2 regions of the Pseudomonas sp. LBUM1679 genome follow, and region 2 is predicted to be linked to the other one. Evidence: riboswitches for the same ligand, from Rfam matches in the RefSeq annotation. Region 2 holds a riboswitch; the other holds the start of a gene.
What was found. A riboswitch is a leader RNA that binds a small molecule or an ion and turns the genes downstream of it on or off. The one in region 2 is predicted to bind cobalamin.
Positions count from the first base shown of each region.

Region 1: another riboswitch for cobalamin. It lies ahead of ACA062_RS12260 (ABC transporter substrate-binding protein); the one in region 2 lies ahead of cobW (cobalamin biosynthesis protein CobW).

Region 1 covers NZ_CP166774.1:2,650,900-2,656,687, forward strand. The annotation lists gene ACA062_RS12255 (FecCD family ABC transporter permease) at 1-941, opposite strand, end outside; gene ACA062_RS12260 (ABC transporter substrate-binding protein) at 938-1,951, opposite strand; cobalamin riboswitch at 2,094-2,289, opposite strand; gene ACA062_RS12265 (alpha/beta fold hydrolase) at 2,682-3,605, shown strand; gene ACA062_RS12270 (TonB-dependent siderophore receptor) at 3,973-5,788, opposite strand, start outside.
Region 2 covers NZ_CP166774.1:4,044,794-4,050,581, forward strand. The annotation lists gene cobN (cobaltochelatase subunit CobN) at 1-1,508, opposite strand, end outside; gene cobW (cobalamin biosynthesis protein CobW) at 1,512-2,573, opposite strand; cobalamin riboswitch at 2,675-2,889, opposite strand; cobalamin riboswitch at 3,090-3,317, shown strand; gene ACA062_RS18360 (CbtB domain-containing protein) at 3,438-3,641, shown strand; gene ACA062_RS18365 (CbtA family protein) at 3,653-4,360, shown strand; gene ACA062_RS18370 (cobalamin biosynthesis protein) at 4,357-4,770, shown strand; gene cobM (precorrin-4 C(11)-methyltransferase) at 4,852-5,598, shown strand; gene nfuA (Fe-S biogenesis protein NfuA) at 5,757-5,788, opposite strand, start outside.

The sequences.
Region 1 (5,788 bases), 1.4 Mb from region 2:
GGGATCACCTGGCCTTTGATCAATGTCCGGGACAGGACATCGGCGGCGATCAGAAACAGGGCACCACCCAGCGCACTAGCCGGCAGCAGGCGCGCATGCCGGGTGCCCAGCAGCAGTCGCACGGCATGGGGAATCACCAGCCCGACGAACCCGATGGAGCCGACAATCGAGACCATCACTGCCGTCACCAGTGCGGCGCAGCTGATCAGCAGCAATTGCACGCGGCGTACCGGGATGCCGAGCGAGGCGGCCGAGTCGGCGCCAAAGGTGAAGGCGTCCAGCGCCCGCCGATGCCACAGGCAAACCACAAGACCGGCCACTGCCACCGGGACGGCCAGCCACACCGACGGCCAGCGCACCCCGCTGAGGTTGCCGAGCAACCAGAACATGATGCCCCGGGCCTGTTCGGAACTGGCCGATTGGGTGATCAGAAACGCCGTGAGCGCATTGAATAGCTGCGAACCGGCAATCCCCGCGAGGATGATCTGCGAGGTGCCGCCGGGCGAACCGCTGGCACGGGCCAGCAACACCACCACGGCGAAGGCGGCAACGGCCCCGGCAAACGCGCCGACCGACAGCGAAATCAGCCCGGCCCCCAGGCCCAGCAACGCCACCAATACCGCACCCGTCGAGGCGCCGGCGGAGATGCCGAGCAGGTAGGGATCGGCCAGCGGGTTGCGCAACAGCGATTGCAGGATCACCCCGCAAGTGGCCAGACCCGCACCGCAGGCCGCCGCCACCAGCGCGCGGGTCAGGCGGTAATTCCAGACGATGCCTTCGTCGATCGGGTCGAGGACATGACCGGCAGCCCACAGTTTATTGGCCAGCACCTGGAACACCACACCCGGAGCGATGGGCGTTTCACCGATGGCCACACCGGCAATGACGGCCAGCAGCAGGGTCACAACGGCCAGCACTGTGCGAATCAGCGTCCTGGTCATTTTGGCAGGTCATAGCCGTCGATGGCTGATGCCAGGGTGGCCAGACCGTCGAACATTCTGACGCTGGCCTGCATGGCCATGGCGTCGAGGATGATGATGCGGTTGTTTTTCACCGCGTCCATGTTGCGGGTCACCGGGTCGCTGCGCAGGAATGCCAGTTTCTTGAGGTGGTCGTCAGCGGGGAAGCGCCGGCGATCCATTCGTGCGATGACCAGGAAAGTCGGGTTGGCCTTGGCGATGGTTTCCCAGCCAACGGTCGGCCATTCTTCGTCGGATTGCACCACGTTACGCACGCCCAGGGTGTTGAGCATGAAGTCGGGAATGCCCTTGTGTCCGGCGACATAAGGGTCGATATCCAGACTGGCACTGGAGAACCAGAACAGCGCACTGGTGTGCTCCAGGTCCTTGTCCTGCACCGTGGCGACCGACTTCGCCAGACTGGCCTTGAGTTCGTCGTTCAACTGCCGGCCACGTTCCTGCACATCGAAGATCTCGGCCAATTGGCTGATGCTCTTGTAAATGCTGTCGATGCGAAACGCCTCCAGCCGTGTGCCGTCGGCGCCGACCAGATTGTCCTTGGCTTCGCAGTCGGAGGGCATCAGGTAGGTCGGGATCTGCAGTTCGTGAAACTGCTCGCGGGTACCGACCACGCCTTGCGGGCCGACCATCCACTCCAGTTCCACGGCCACCAGTTGCGGGCGTTGGCCGATCACCGCCTCGAAACTCGGCTCGTTATCGGCCAGGCGTTGGATTCGGTCGTTCTCTGTCTTGTACTTGGCCAGCACATCGTTGAACCACAGCGAGGTGCCGACCAGCGTGGGGGCAAGCCCCATGGCGTAGAGCATTTCGGTGCCGGCCTGGCCGATGGTCACGGCGCGGCTCGGTGCCTGCGCGAAAGTCAGGGTGCTGCCGCAGTTCTCGACCGTCAGGGGATAGTGGGTCGGGGCCGCATGGGCGAGGGTGGACAGACCCAGGGCGGTGACGAGGGTGGCAAGGCGTGACAGCAGCATGACGCAATCTCCAGTTGACCGTACTCGGAGCAGGGGTACGGACTGGAAACACATCATCGAACGCTGGCGTTAAAGCTCTGACGTAGCGCTCACCACAGGTGACGCACGGCGCAAGGATGTCCTTCCCGGACACCCCGCCGGTTAGTGATTTGCTTGGCCGGCAGGTCTCCTGACTGATGCGTCGGCGCCTGGCTCCAGCCTTCCCGGAAGCGATCCCAGTGGCAGTTCAGGAGCAGGCTCAGCACCTACAGTTGCGGGGGCAGTTCCGATTGATGCCGTGTCGGGCATCTCGGATTCCCTATTAATCCCATGTGGAAACCGGCGGCCGGCATGGTAGTCGATCATGCCGGCCAACGGTCCAGTATTTTTTTCTGGTGTGCCGATTCCAGGGTGCAAGTGCGCGTTGAAGGTAAATCAGCACCAAAGCGCTGCACATGCTTGCAGACCGGGAAATCCCTGCTTAACTCTGAAGCTCTGGTCAGTCAGTGACTCATCGGTCACAGGGCGCTGCGTGACACGCTCGCGCTGTCGCCGCTGTCGCCGCTGGCCCGTGATGCCAGGTTAAACCCCAGGAGGTCTATGCGTTGACGTTTGAACACCACCTTGAGCTTTTAATGTATTTACCTGGCACTTCGCTGTCGGTTCCACCACTACTGCTTTCTGCGATATGGCCCTGTGGGCATTCCTCACGCTGTGCGCTCAGTCCAACGGGTTCAAGGAAGAAAATGACATGATGCCGAACACCGCCATCGTCGAGATTTGCGATAAGTACAAGATTTATACCGAACACTATCTCAACGCCGCCGCTGACAAGACCATCATTCTGGTCAACGGCTCGCTGGCGACAACCGCGTCCTTTGCGCAGACGGTGCGTTACCTGCAGCCGCACTTCAATGTGGTCCTCTACGACCAGCCCTATGCCGGTCAGTCGAAACGACACAACCTCCACGGCGATCCGATCCGCAAGGAAGACGAGGCAGCGATACTGCTGGAATTGATCGAACACTTCGGTGCGCAGCATGTGCTGTCATTTTCCTGGGGCGGTGCGGCGACTTTGTTGGCGCTGGCCCAGCGGCCGCGACGAATCGAGAGGGCGGTCATCAGTTCATTCGCCGCGCGGATCAATACGCCGATGCGCGATTACCTGGAGCGCGGCCTGCACTGTCTCCAGGCCTGCGATCGTCTCAATGTCGGGCGCTTGATCAACGGGACGATTGGCAAGCACCTGCCATCGCTGTTCAAACGCTTTAATCACCGCCATGTCAGCAGCCTGGCGGAGCACGAATACCGGCAGATGCACTTCCATGTGCATGAGGTGCTGACCCAGGACACCCACTGCTACGTCGCCTGTGCCGATGCGATCGAAATCCCGCTGCTGTTTGTCAACGGCGAATGGGATGAATACACCTCGGCGCAAGACGCCCGGCTGTTCGTCAAACATGCCCCTCAGTCCCGGTTCCATACCGTCGCGAACGCCGGGCACTTCCTCGATATGGAACACCCGGCAGCCTGGCAGGAAACCCGGCAGGCCTTGCTCGGTTTTTTGCAGCCAGGGTCGGCGACGCGGGGTCAGGTGATGGGCAATGGTTCATCAGCGATGCCGTACTGCATGGAGAAGGCAGCGATAGGAGCGGCAGCAGCAGTGAGAGGCTGAGGCCAATACCCGCCTGGCACACATTCCCCTGTAGGAGCTGGCTTGCCAGCGAAAGCGGTCTATCAGCCAATACATATATCGACTGACACACCGCCTTCGCTGGCAAGCCAGCTCCTACAGGGGGGAATACGCGTGCACCTGAATATCAGGCCAGTCGGTTGGCCGCCCCCGGAGTAATAAGGGCTTTCTCAGAGCACCCGACAAACCTCTTCCAGCGGACGCGGAGCCGCGCCACCCGCACCTTGCCATGGATCAGGCCGCCCTGGCTCCAGCGCCACCAACCGTGACCTTGCAGCAGGGCGAAGACGCCCTGCAACCAGATCGGGCAAGGCAGGTTCCTCGACTGAAACGATAAGTGGCGCAACCATCAGAAGTTGATCGAGGCGCTCAACCGGGCCGTCAGGGGCGCGCCCTGGAACAGGTAGCCGTCGCCCATGTATTCGCCGGCATCACGCCAGTATCGCTTGTCGAACAGGTTGTCCACGGTCAGGCGGAACACCGTGTCGTAACCGTCGATGCGGGTGCTGTAGCGGCTGCCGAGATTGAAAATGGCGTAGGCACCGGTCTCTACCCCGCCTTGGCGATTGGCATATTTGCTGGCGCTGTATTGCACCCCGCCGAGCAGGCCCAGGCCATCGAACCCGGGCAGGGCGTAGTCGCCCTGGAGGCTGGCGCGCAGCGTCGGCACATTGATTGCCTGATGACCTTCATAGGCCGGCGTGCCGCTGTCGCTGACCCGGGCGCGGATCGCCGCGACACTGGCGGCGATCTGCAGGCGCTGGCTGGCCCAGCCATTGGCCGAGAGTTCCAGGCCGGTGTTCTTCTGTTCGCCCTGCTGGGTGAAAGTGAAGGTGCCGTCGTCATTGGGCCGGGAGTACTGGTATGCCTGGCGGATCTGGAACAGCGCCGCGGCCAGGCTGATGCGCTGCCAGTCGTACTTGATACCCGCCTCGATCTGCCGGGACACGGTTGGCGCGAGGATTTCAAAGGCGTTGGTGGTGAACCACGCCGCTTCGCCACCCAGGGACAGGCCCTTGCTGTAGCGGGTGTACAGCGCCAGGTTGTGCAGCGGCTTGTAGATCAGCGCGGCCTGGGGCAGGAACACATAGCGTTGGGTGTGCCGGGTGGTCTCGCCCTGGCTGTCGAAGGTCTCTTCATCCAGGCGCACTTCGCGCCCGCCGAGCACGGTCTGCCATTGTTCGTTGAAGCTGATCCGGTCATTGAAGAACAGCCCGTACTGGCGGCTGTCCAGGCGTCGATAGGCGTCGTTGAGCGGACCGTCGTAGCGTGCGAAATCTGCGGGTTCGCTACCGATATTGGCGCTGCCGATCATCACGTTGATGATGTCGCGTTTATCCACCACGCGGCGAAACGCGCTGGTGCCTACGCTCAGTTCGTGACCGAGGCCAGCGGTGTCGAAGGCGCCAGTGAAGGCCGCCTGTACCTCGTCATTGCGGCGGGTATCGTCAGGGCTGCGGAAGTCGTAGATGTCGTAGTCGCCCTCGGGGCTGAAGTAATTGGGCACCGCGGCGCTGGCGCAACTGGCGGAACCGTAGCAACCCCAGGCGAACGAGCTGTAGTCATCGATCACCACCCGGCTGCGCGAGGCGCTGATATTGCCTTTCCAGGTGTCGCTGAAGCGATACTCGAAGTTGCCATTGAGGTTCAGCGCATCAGTGGTGACGGGTTTCGAGCCGCTCTGATGGGCCAGCAGTTTTTTCGGCGAGGCGTGGTGTGGCAGGCGGGTGCCGCCAAGCAATTGATAGCCCGGTGCCGAGCGCTGTTCCCTGGTCTGGTACTCGGCATCCAGTTGCAGCAGGGCATCGGGGCTGATGTTCCAGTCGAAGGCCAGGGAGGCGAAGTCGCGCTGGCCATCAGTGTGTTCGACATAGGAATGCAGCGCTTCATGGGCCACGTTGGCGCGTAACCCGAACTGCTGTTCATTGCCGAAGAATCCGCCCACGTCTGTGGCCAGGTAGCCGCTGCCACGGTCGTCCGTGGAGACAGTGACCGAACGCACATCGGCCGGCCGCTTGGTCACGTAGTTGACCAGCCCGCCGGGCTCGCTGACGCCGCTCTGCAAGCCGGAAAGCCCTTTGAGCAATTCCACCTGTTGTTTGTTTTCCAGGCCGACGTTCTGCTCGCCGGTGATGGTGCGGCCGTTGATCTTGTAGCTGCTGGCG
Region 2 (5,788 bases):
AAGGTCAGGCCCAAACGCAACCCGGCAATCATCATCCGCCCGCCGCGGAACATCGGATCGCTTTCAGGGCTGCCCCAGCGTTCCAGCACGGCCTGGCGGTTGGCGGCGGGGAGCGCGTCGAACATCCGCTGATAGTCGTCCAGTGCCAGGCTTTGCTGGCATGGTCGCTGGTCGAGGGTATCGAGATCGTTGCTGACGCCGCCGAGCAATTGCTGGATCAACGCGGTGCCGCTGTCGGGCAACCGGGCCGGTAGCGGATAACCTTCGTTATGCAGCGCACGCAGGATGTTCAGCGCGGCGGCAGGTGTGTCGAGGCCGACACCATTGCCGATGCGCCCATCGCGGGTCGGGTAGTTGGCCAGGATCAGCGCAATGCGTTTCTCGCCATTGGGCACCCGCGCCAGATCGATCCAGCGCCGCGCCAGTTCGGCGACGAAATCCATGCGTTCCGGTTGCGGTCGATAACACACCACGTCCGACTGACTGCGCTCGCTGCGCCAGGCCAGGTCCTTGAAACTGATCGGCCGGCTGATGATCCGTCCGTCCAGCTCCGGCAGCGCGATGTGCATCGCCAGATCCCGCGGACCGAGGCCCTGCTCGCTGGCGCGCCAACCGGGCTCGTTGTCTTGGGCGCAAATGGCCTGAATCACTGGAATATTGCGGCGAAACGGCCGCAACTGCGGCGCTTCGGGGCTGGACTGGGCGAAACCGGTGGTGTTGAGAATCACACCGGCAGCGACCTCATCCAGCAGGTCCTCGACCACGGCCAGGCAGCCGGGCTCTTTCAAACTGGCCACGGCAATCGGCAGCGGGTTAAGCCCCGCTGCCTGCAAGCGCTGGCAGAAAACATCGATGAAAGCGGTGTTCGCCGCCTGCAGATGCGAGCGGTAAAACAGCACGGCCGCTACCGGTTGATCGGCCTGCCAGTCGGCTTGCCAATCCTGCAGTGCGGCGGGGCTTTGTTGTGGATGGTAGATCGCCGTGCGCGCAAGGGTCTGCGGCTCGGCCCAGGCGTAGTCGCGATCCAGCCAACGATTGGCGAGACAGCGAAACATATCGAGGGCATTGGCCATGCCGCCCTGGCGCAGGTAATGCCAGAGTCGGTCGCGGTCTTGCGCAACCACAGTGCTCAGGTCGCTGAGTTCCGGGTCCGGACGATCATCGCCCGGCACCAGGATCAGCTGCACCCCGCGCCCGGACAACTCCACCAGCCGCTCGACGCCGTAACGCCAATAGGCGATGCCACCGTGCAGGGAAAGCAGAATGACCTTGGCGTGACGCAGGACCTGGTCGACATACAGGTCGACCGAGGCGTGATTCTGCACCTGCATCGGGTTGGCCAGGCGCACGCTCGGGTAATCGTCCGGCAACTGCTGCGCCGCTTCAGCGAGCAGCGCCAGGCTGGAGTCGCCGCTGCACAGGATCACCAACTCGGCGGGGGTCTGTCCAAGGTCGGCGATATTGTCATCCGATACGAAACCGCCGGGCTGGGTCCTGAGCAGGTGCATGGCTTAGACGCTGAGTGCGGCGCGCAATTGCGCTTCGAGCAGCGCCGCGTCCAGCGCCTGGCCGATCAACACCAAGCGCGTGGTGCGCGCTTCTTCGGCGCCCCACTGACGGTCGAAATGCTTGTCAAAGCGCGTGCCCACGCCCTGGATCAACAGGCGCATCGGCTTGCCCGGGATCGCGGCGAACCCTTTGACGCGCAGGATGCCGTGCTGGACCACCAGTTGGGTCAAGGCATCCAGCAGCAGGCTTTCGTCAGCTTGCGGCAGTTCGATGGAGATCGAATCGAAGGCGTCGTGGTCGTGATCGTCCTCGCCTTCATGGTGATGATCATGATGGCTGTGACGACTGTCGATGTGCGCTTCGGAACCGACACCGAGGCCGATCAGTACGTCCAGCGGCAGGCGGCCGCTGCTGGCTTCGATGACTTTCACCGCTGGCGGCAGTTCTTCGGCGACTTCCAGGCGCACACGGGCCAGGTCTTCAGGGCTGATCAGGTCGGCCTTGTTGAGGATCACCAGGTCGGCGCTGGCCAGTTGGTCGGCGAACAGTTCGTGCAGCGGCGATTCGTGGTCCAGGTTCGGGTCGAGTTTGCGCTGGGCGTCGACCTGGTCCGGGAAGGCGGCGAAGGTGCCGGCGGCGACAGCCGGGCTGTCGACCACGGTAATGACCGCGTCGACCGTGCAGGCGCTGCGGATTTCCGGCCACTGGAAGGCTTGCACCAGTGGTTTTGGCAGGGCCAGGCCCGAGGTTTCGATGAGAATGTGATCGAGGTCGCCGCGACGGGCCACCAATTCGCGCATCACCGGGAAGAATTCTTCCTGGACGGTGCAGCACAGGCAGCCGTTGGCCAGTTCGTAGACGCGGCCGCTGGCTTCTTCTTCAGTGCAGCCGATGGAGCACTGCTTGAGGATTTCGCCATCGATGCCCAGCTCGCCGAACTCGTTGACGATCACCGCGATGCGACGACCCTGGGCGTTGTCGAGCATGTGCCGCAGCAAGGTGGTCTTGCCCGAGCCGAGGAAGCCGGTAACGATGGTGACGGGAAGTTTGGCCAGTGTTTTCATCGGATGCCCTTTGGCAAGGTGGCGGGCATACGGGACGACAATCGCTGCGACGGATGTGCGCGCGCAAGAGTTCCGCCACCGGATCACCCCGCCCGGTTGTAGTGAGAATCTGTGTCGAGGCAGGTCTCCTGGCTGACGGTGTGCCGGGCTTGTGGGCCTGGCATTCGCTGCGCCTTCCCGCGAACCCGTTGCACAGGGTTTGCAGTGGCGTGGCAGCGAACATCACCGTTCACAGTTGCGGGGGCAGCCGCGGCATCGACCGCGTTCCCTTCTTAGCTTCGGCAGACGCCGAAGAACCTCGAATGCGCAAGGCTACGCATCGTGTGGAGGCGGGTCAATCGTTGAGCGGTACGCGTTCCCCTGTAGGAGCTGCCGAAGGCTGCGATCTTTTGATTTTGCTTATTAAAATCAAGATCAAAAGATCGCAGCCTTCGGCAGCTCCTACAAAGAGCCAATCATCATTCGGCTCCAGGTGAGAACCCTTGCCAATTGACGCCCAACCCCCGCCCATGCTCTCCTACACGCCTTGTTACGGGTGCCCTTCACAGGGTGAAACGGGAAACCGGTGAATCATGTGCTTTACTCAAGGCCATGTCAGTCCGGTGCTGCCCCCGCAACGGTAAGCGAGCGAAGCGTCAGATCCACTGTGCCAGCAGTTCGGCATGGGAAGGTGACGCTTGCAGGTACAGGCGCAAGCCTTGGCCCCTCGCGAGCCCGGAGACCGGCCCGCAACACAAAGTGACCATTACGATCACTGAATAACAAACCCGCGGTGGGCGGGCGCTGTTTGAACCTCTGCGTGCCCGGCTCGCAGGGGTCTTCCATGCGCTCTATTCACCCACTGACAGACCAGAGGGAAGCGCCATGTCGATCATCAGCAGCACCGGCAGCAACACGGACAAGAGCACCGCCAGCAGCACCACGACCCTGACTCAACGCCTGACCGCCGCCGCCTGTGCGTCGATCCTTGGCGCCTGCCTTGTGTATTTCGCCGGTTTCTCGCACATCGAGGCGGTGCACAATGCTGCGCACGACACCCGTCACAGCTCCGCCTTCCCGTGCCATTGAGACCTGTCGACATGATCAAGCGTATCGCGCAAACCGCAGGTTTCACTGGGCTGCTGGCCGCCCTGCTGCTGACCCTGCTGCAAAGTTTCTGGGTTTCGCCGCTGATTCTGCAGGCCGAGACCTACGAAAAATCCGAGCCGGCGGCTGTTGAAGTCCATGAGCACACCGCAGGTGCCGTCGCCGCTCACACCCATGATGCCGAGGCCTGGGAACCGGAAGACGGCTGGCAGCGCGTGCTGTCGACCACCGGTGGCAACCTGGTGGTAGCGGTCGGTTTCGCGTTGATGCTCGCCGGTCTCTACACTTTGCGCGCCCCGACCAGAACCTCTCAAGGCCTGCTCTGGGGCCTGGCCGGCTATGCGACCTTCGTGCTGGCGCCGACCCTCGGCCTGCCGCCTGAATTGCCGGGGACTGCCGCGGCCGATCTGGCGCAACGGCAGACCTGGTGGATCGGCACTGCCGCCTCCACCGCGGCCGGCATCGCCCTGATCGTGTTCAGTCGTCATTGGCTGATGAAGATCCTCGGTGTCGCCATCCTTGCCGTGCCACACGTGATTGGCGCGCCACAACCGGAAGTTCATTCGATGCTCGCGCCGCAAGCGCTCGAGTCGCAGTTCAAAATCGCTTCGCAGCTGACCAACGTCGCGTTCTGGCTGGCCCTGGGCCTGATCAGCGCCTGGTTGTTCCGCCGCAAAAGCGATGGCCAATACCACGCATGACGGATAACAGCACCGTGCCGACCCTGGTGGTCGGCCTGGGCTGCCAGCGCGGCTGCCCCGTGAGTACGTTGCGGGCATTGCTCGACCAGGCGCTGCAGGCTCATCGCATCGAGCTACACCAGGTCAAGGCACTGGCCAGCATCGACCTGAAGCGCGAAGAACCGGGCCTCATCGAACTGGCCGCACAGCTCGCGCTGCCGCTGATGTATTTCAGCAGCGAACAATTGGCCGGTTACCAGCCGCAACTCAGCCACCGCTCGGACATCGCGTTCGAACGCACCGGCTGTTACGGCGTCGCGGAAAGTGCCGCCCTGGCCCTGGCCGAACAACTGGCCCAGGCGCCGGCGAAGCTGCTGATTTCACGACAGAAATATGCCCAGGCCACCCTCGCGTTGGCTGGCGCTGCATAAAACCCCCGACAATCCCCGCCTTCGATCATGAGCAATCTTCATCTGAAGCCTTGCCCAGGCCCTTTTTCACAGGAACCGACGATGACTGTCTATTTCATTGGCGCAGGCCCCGGCGACCCGGAACTGATCACCATCAAAGGCCAACGGCTGATCCGCAGCTGCCCGGTGATCATCTATGCCGGCTCCCTGGTGCCCGCCGCCGTACTCGAAGGTCATCAGGCCGAACAACTGGTGAACAGCGCCGAACTGCACCTGGAACAGATCATCGAACTGATCAAGTGCGCCCATGCCAAGGGCCAGGATGTGGCGCGGGTGCATTCCGGCGATCCGAGCCTGTATGGCGCCATCGGCGAGCAGATCCGCTACCTGCGTGAACTCGATATTGCCTTTGAAATCATTCCCGGTGTGACCGCGACAGCGGCCTGTGCGGCCCTGCTGGGTGCGGAGTTGACCTTGCCGGACGTGTCACAGAGCGTGATTCTGACCCGCTACGCCGACAAGACGACGATGCCGGCCGGCGAAGAGTTGGGCAGCCTGGCGCAGCATGGGGCAACCATGGCGATCCATCTGGGGGTCAATCATCTGCAGAAGATCCTGGTCGAATTGCTGCCGCATTACGGTGCGGACTGTCCGATCGCGGTGATTCACCGGGCGACCTGGCCGGATCAGGATTGGGTGGTGGGGACGCTTGAGGATATTGCCGGGAAGGTCGAGGCGAAGGGGTTTCGGCGCACGGCGTTGATTCTGGTGGGTCGGGTGCTGGGGAGTGATCAATTCAGTGAGTCGTCGCTGTATCGCGCAGGGCATGCGCATCTCTACAGACCCTAAGATCAAAAGATCGCAGCCTCCGGCAGCTCCTACATTGGAATGCGTACTCCCTGTAGGAGCTGCCGAAGGCTGCGATGTTTTGGGGCTCAGGTGATTTCCCATAAAAAAACGGCGCTCACGGGGCGCCGTTTTTTTATTTTTTGCAGCGAACACCTTACTTAGTAGTAGGCGTTTTCTTTCTGCGTATGGT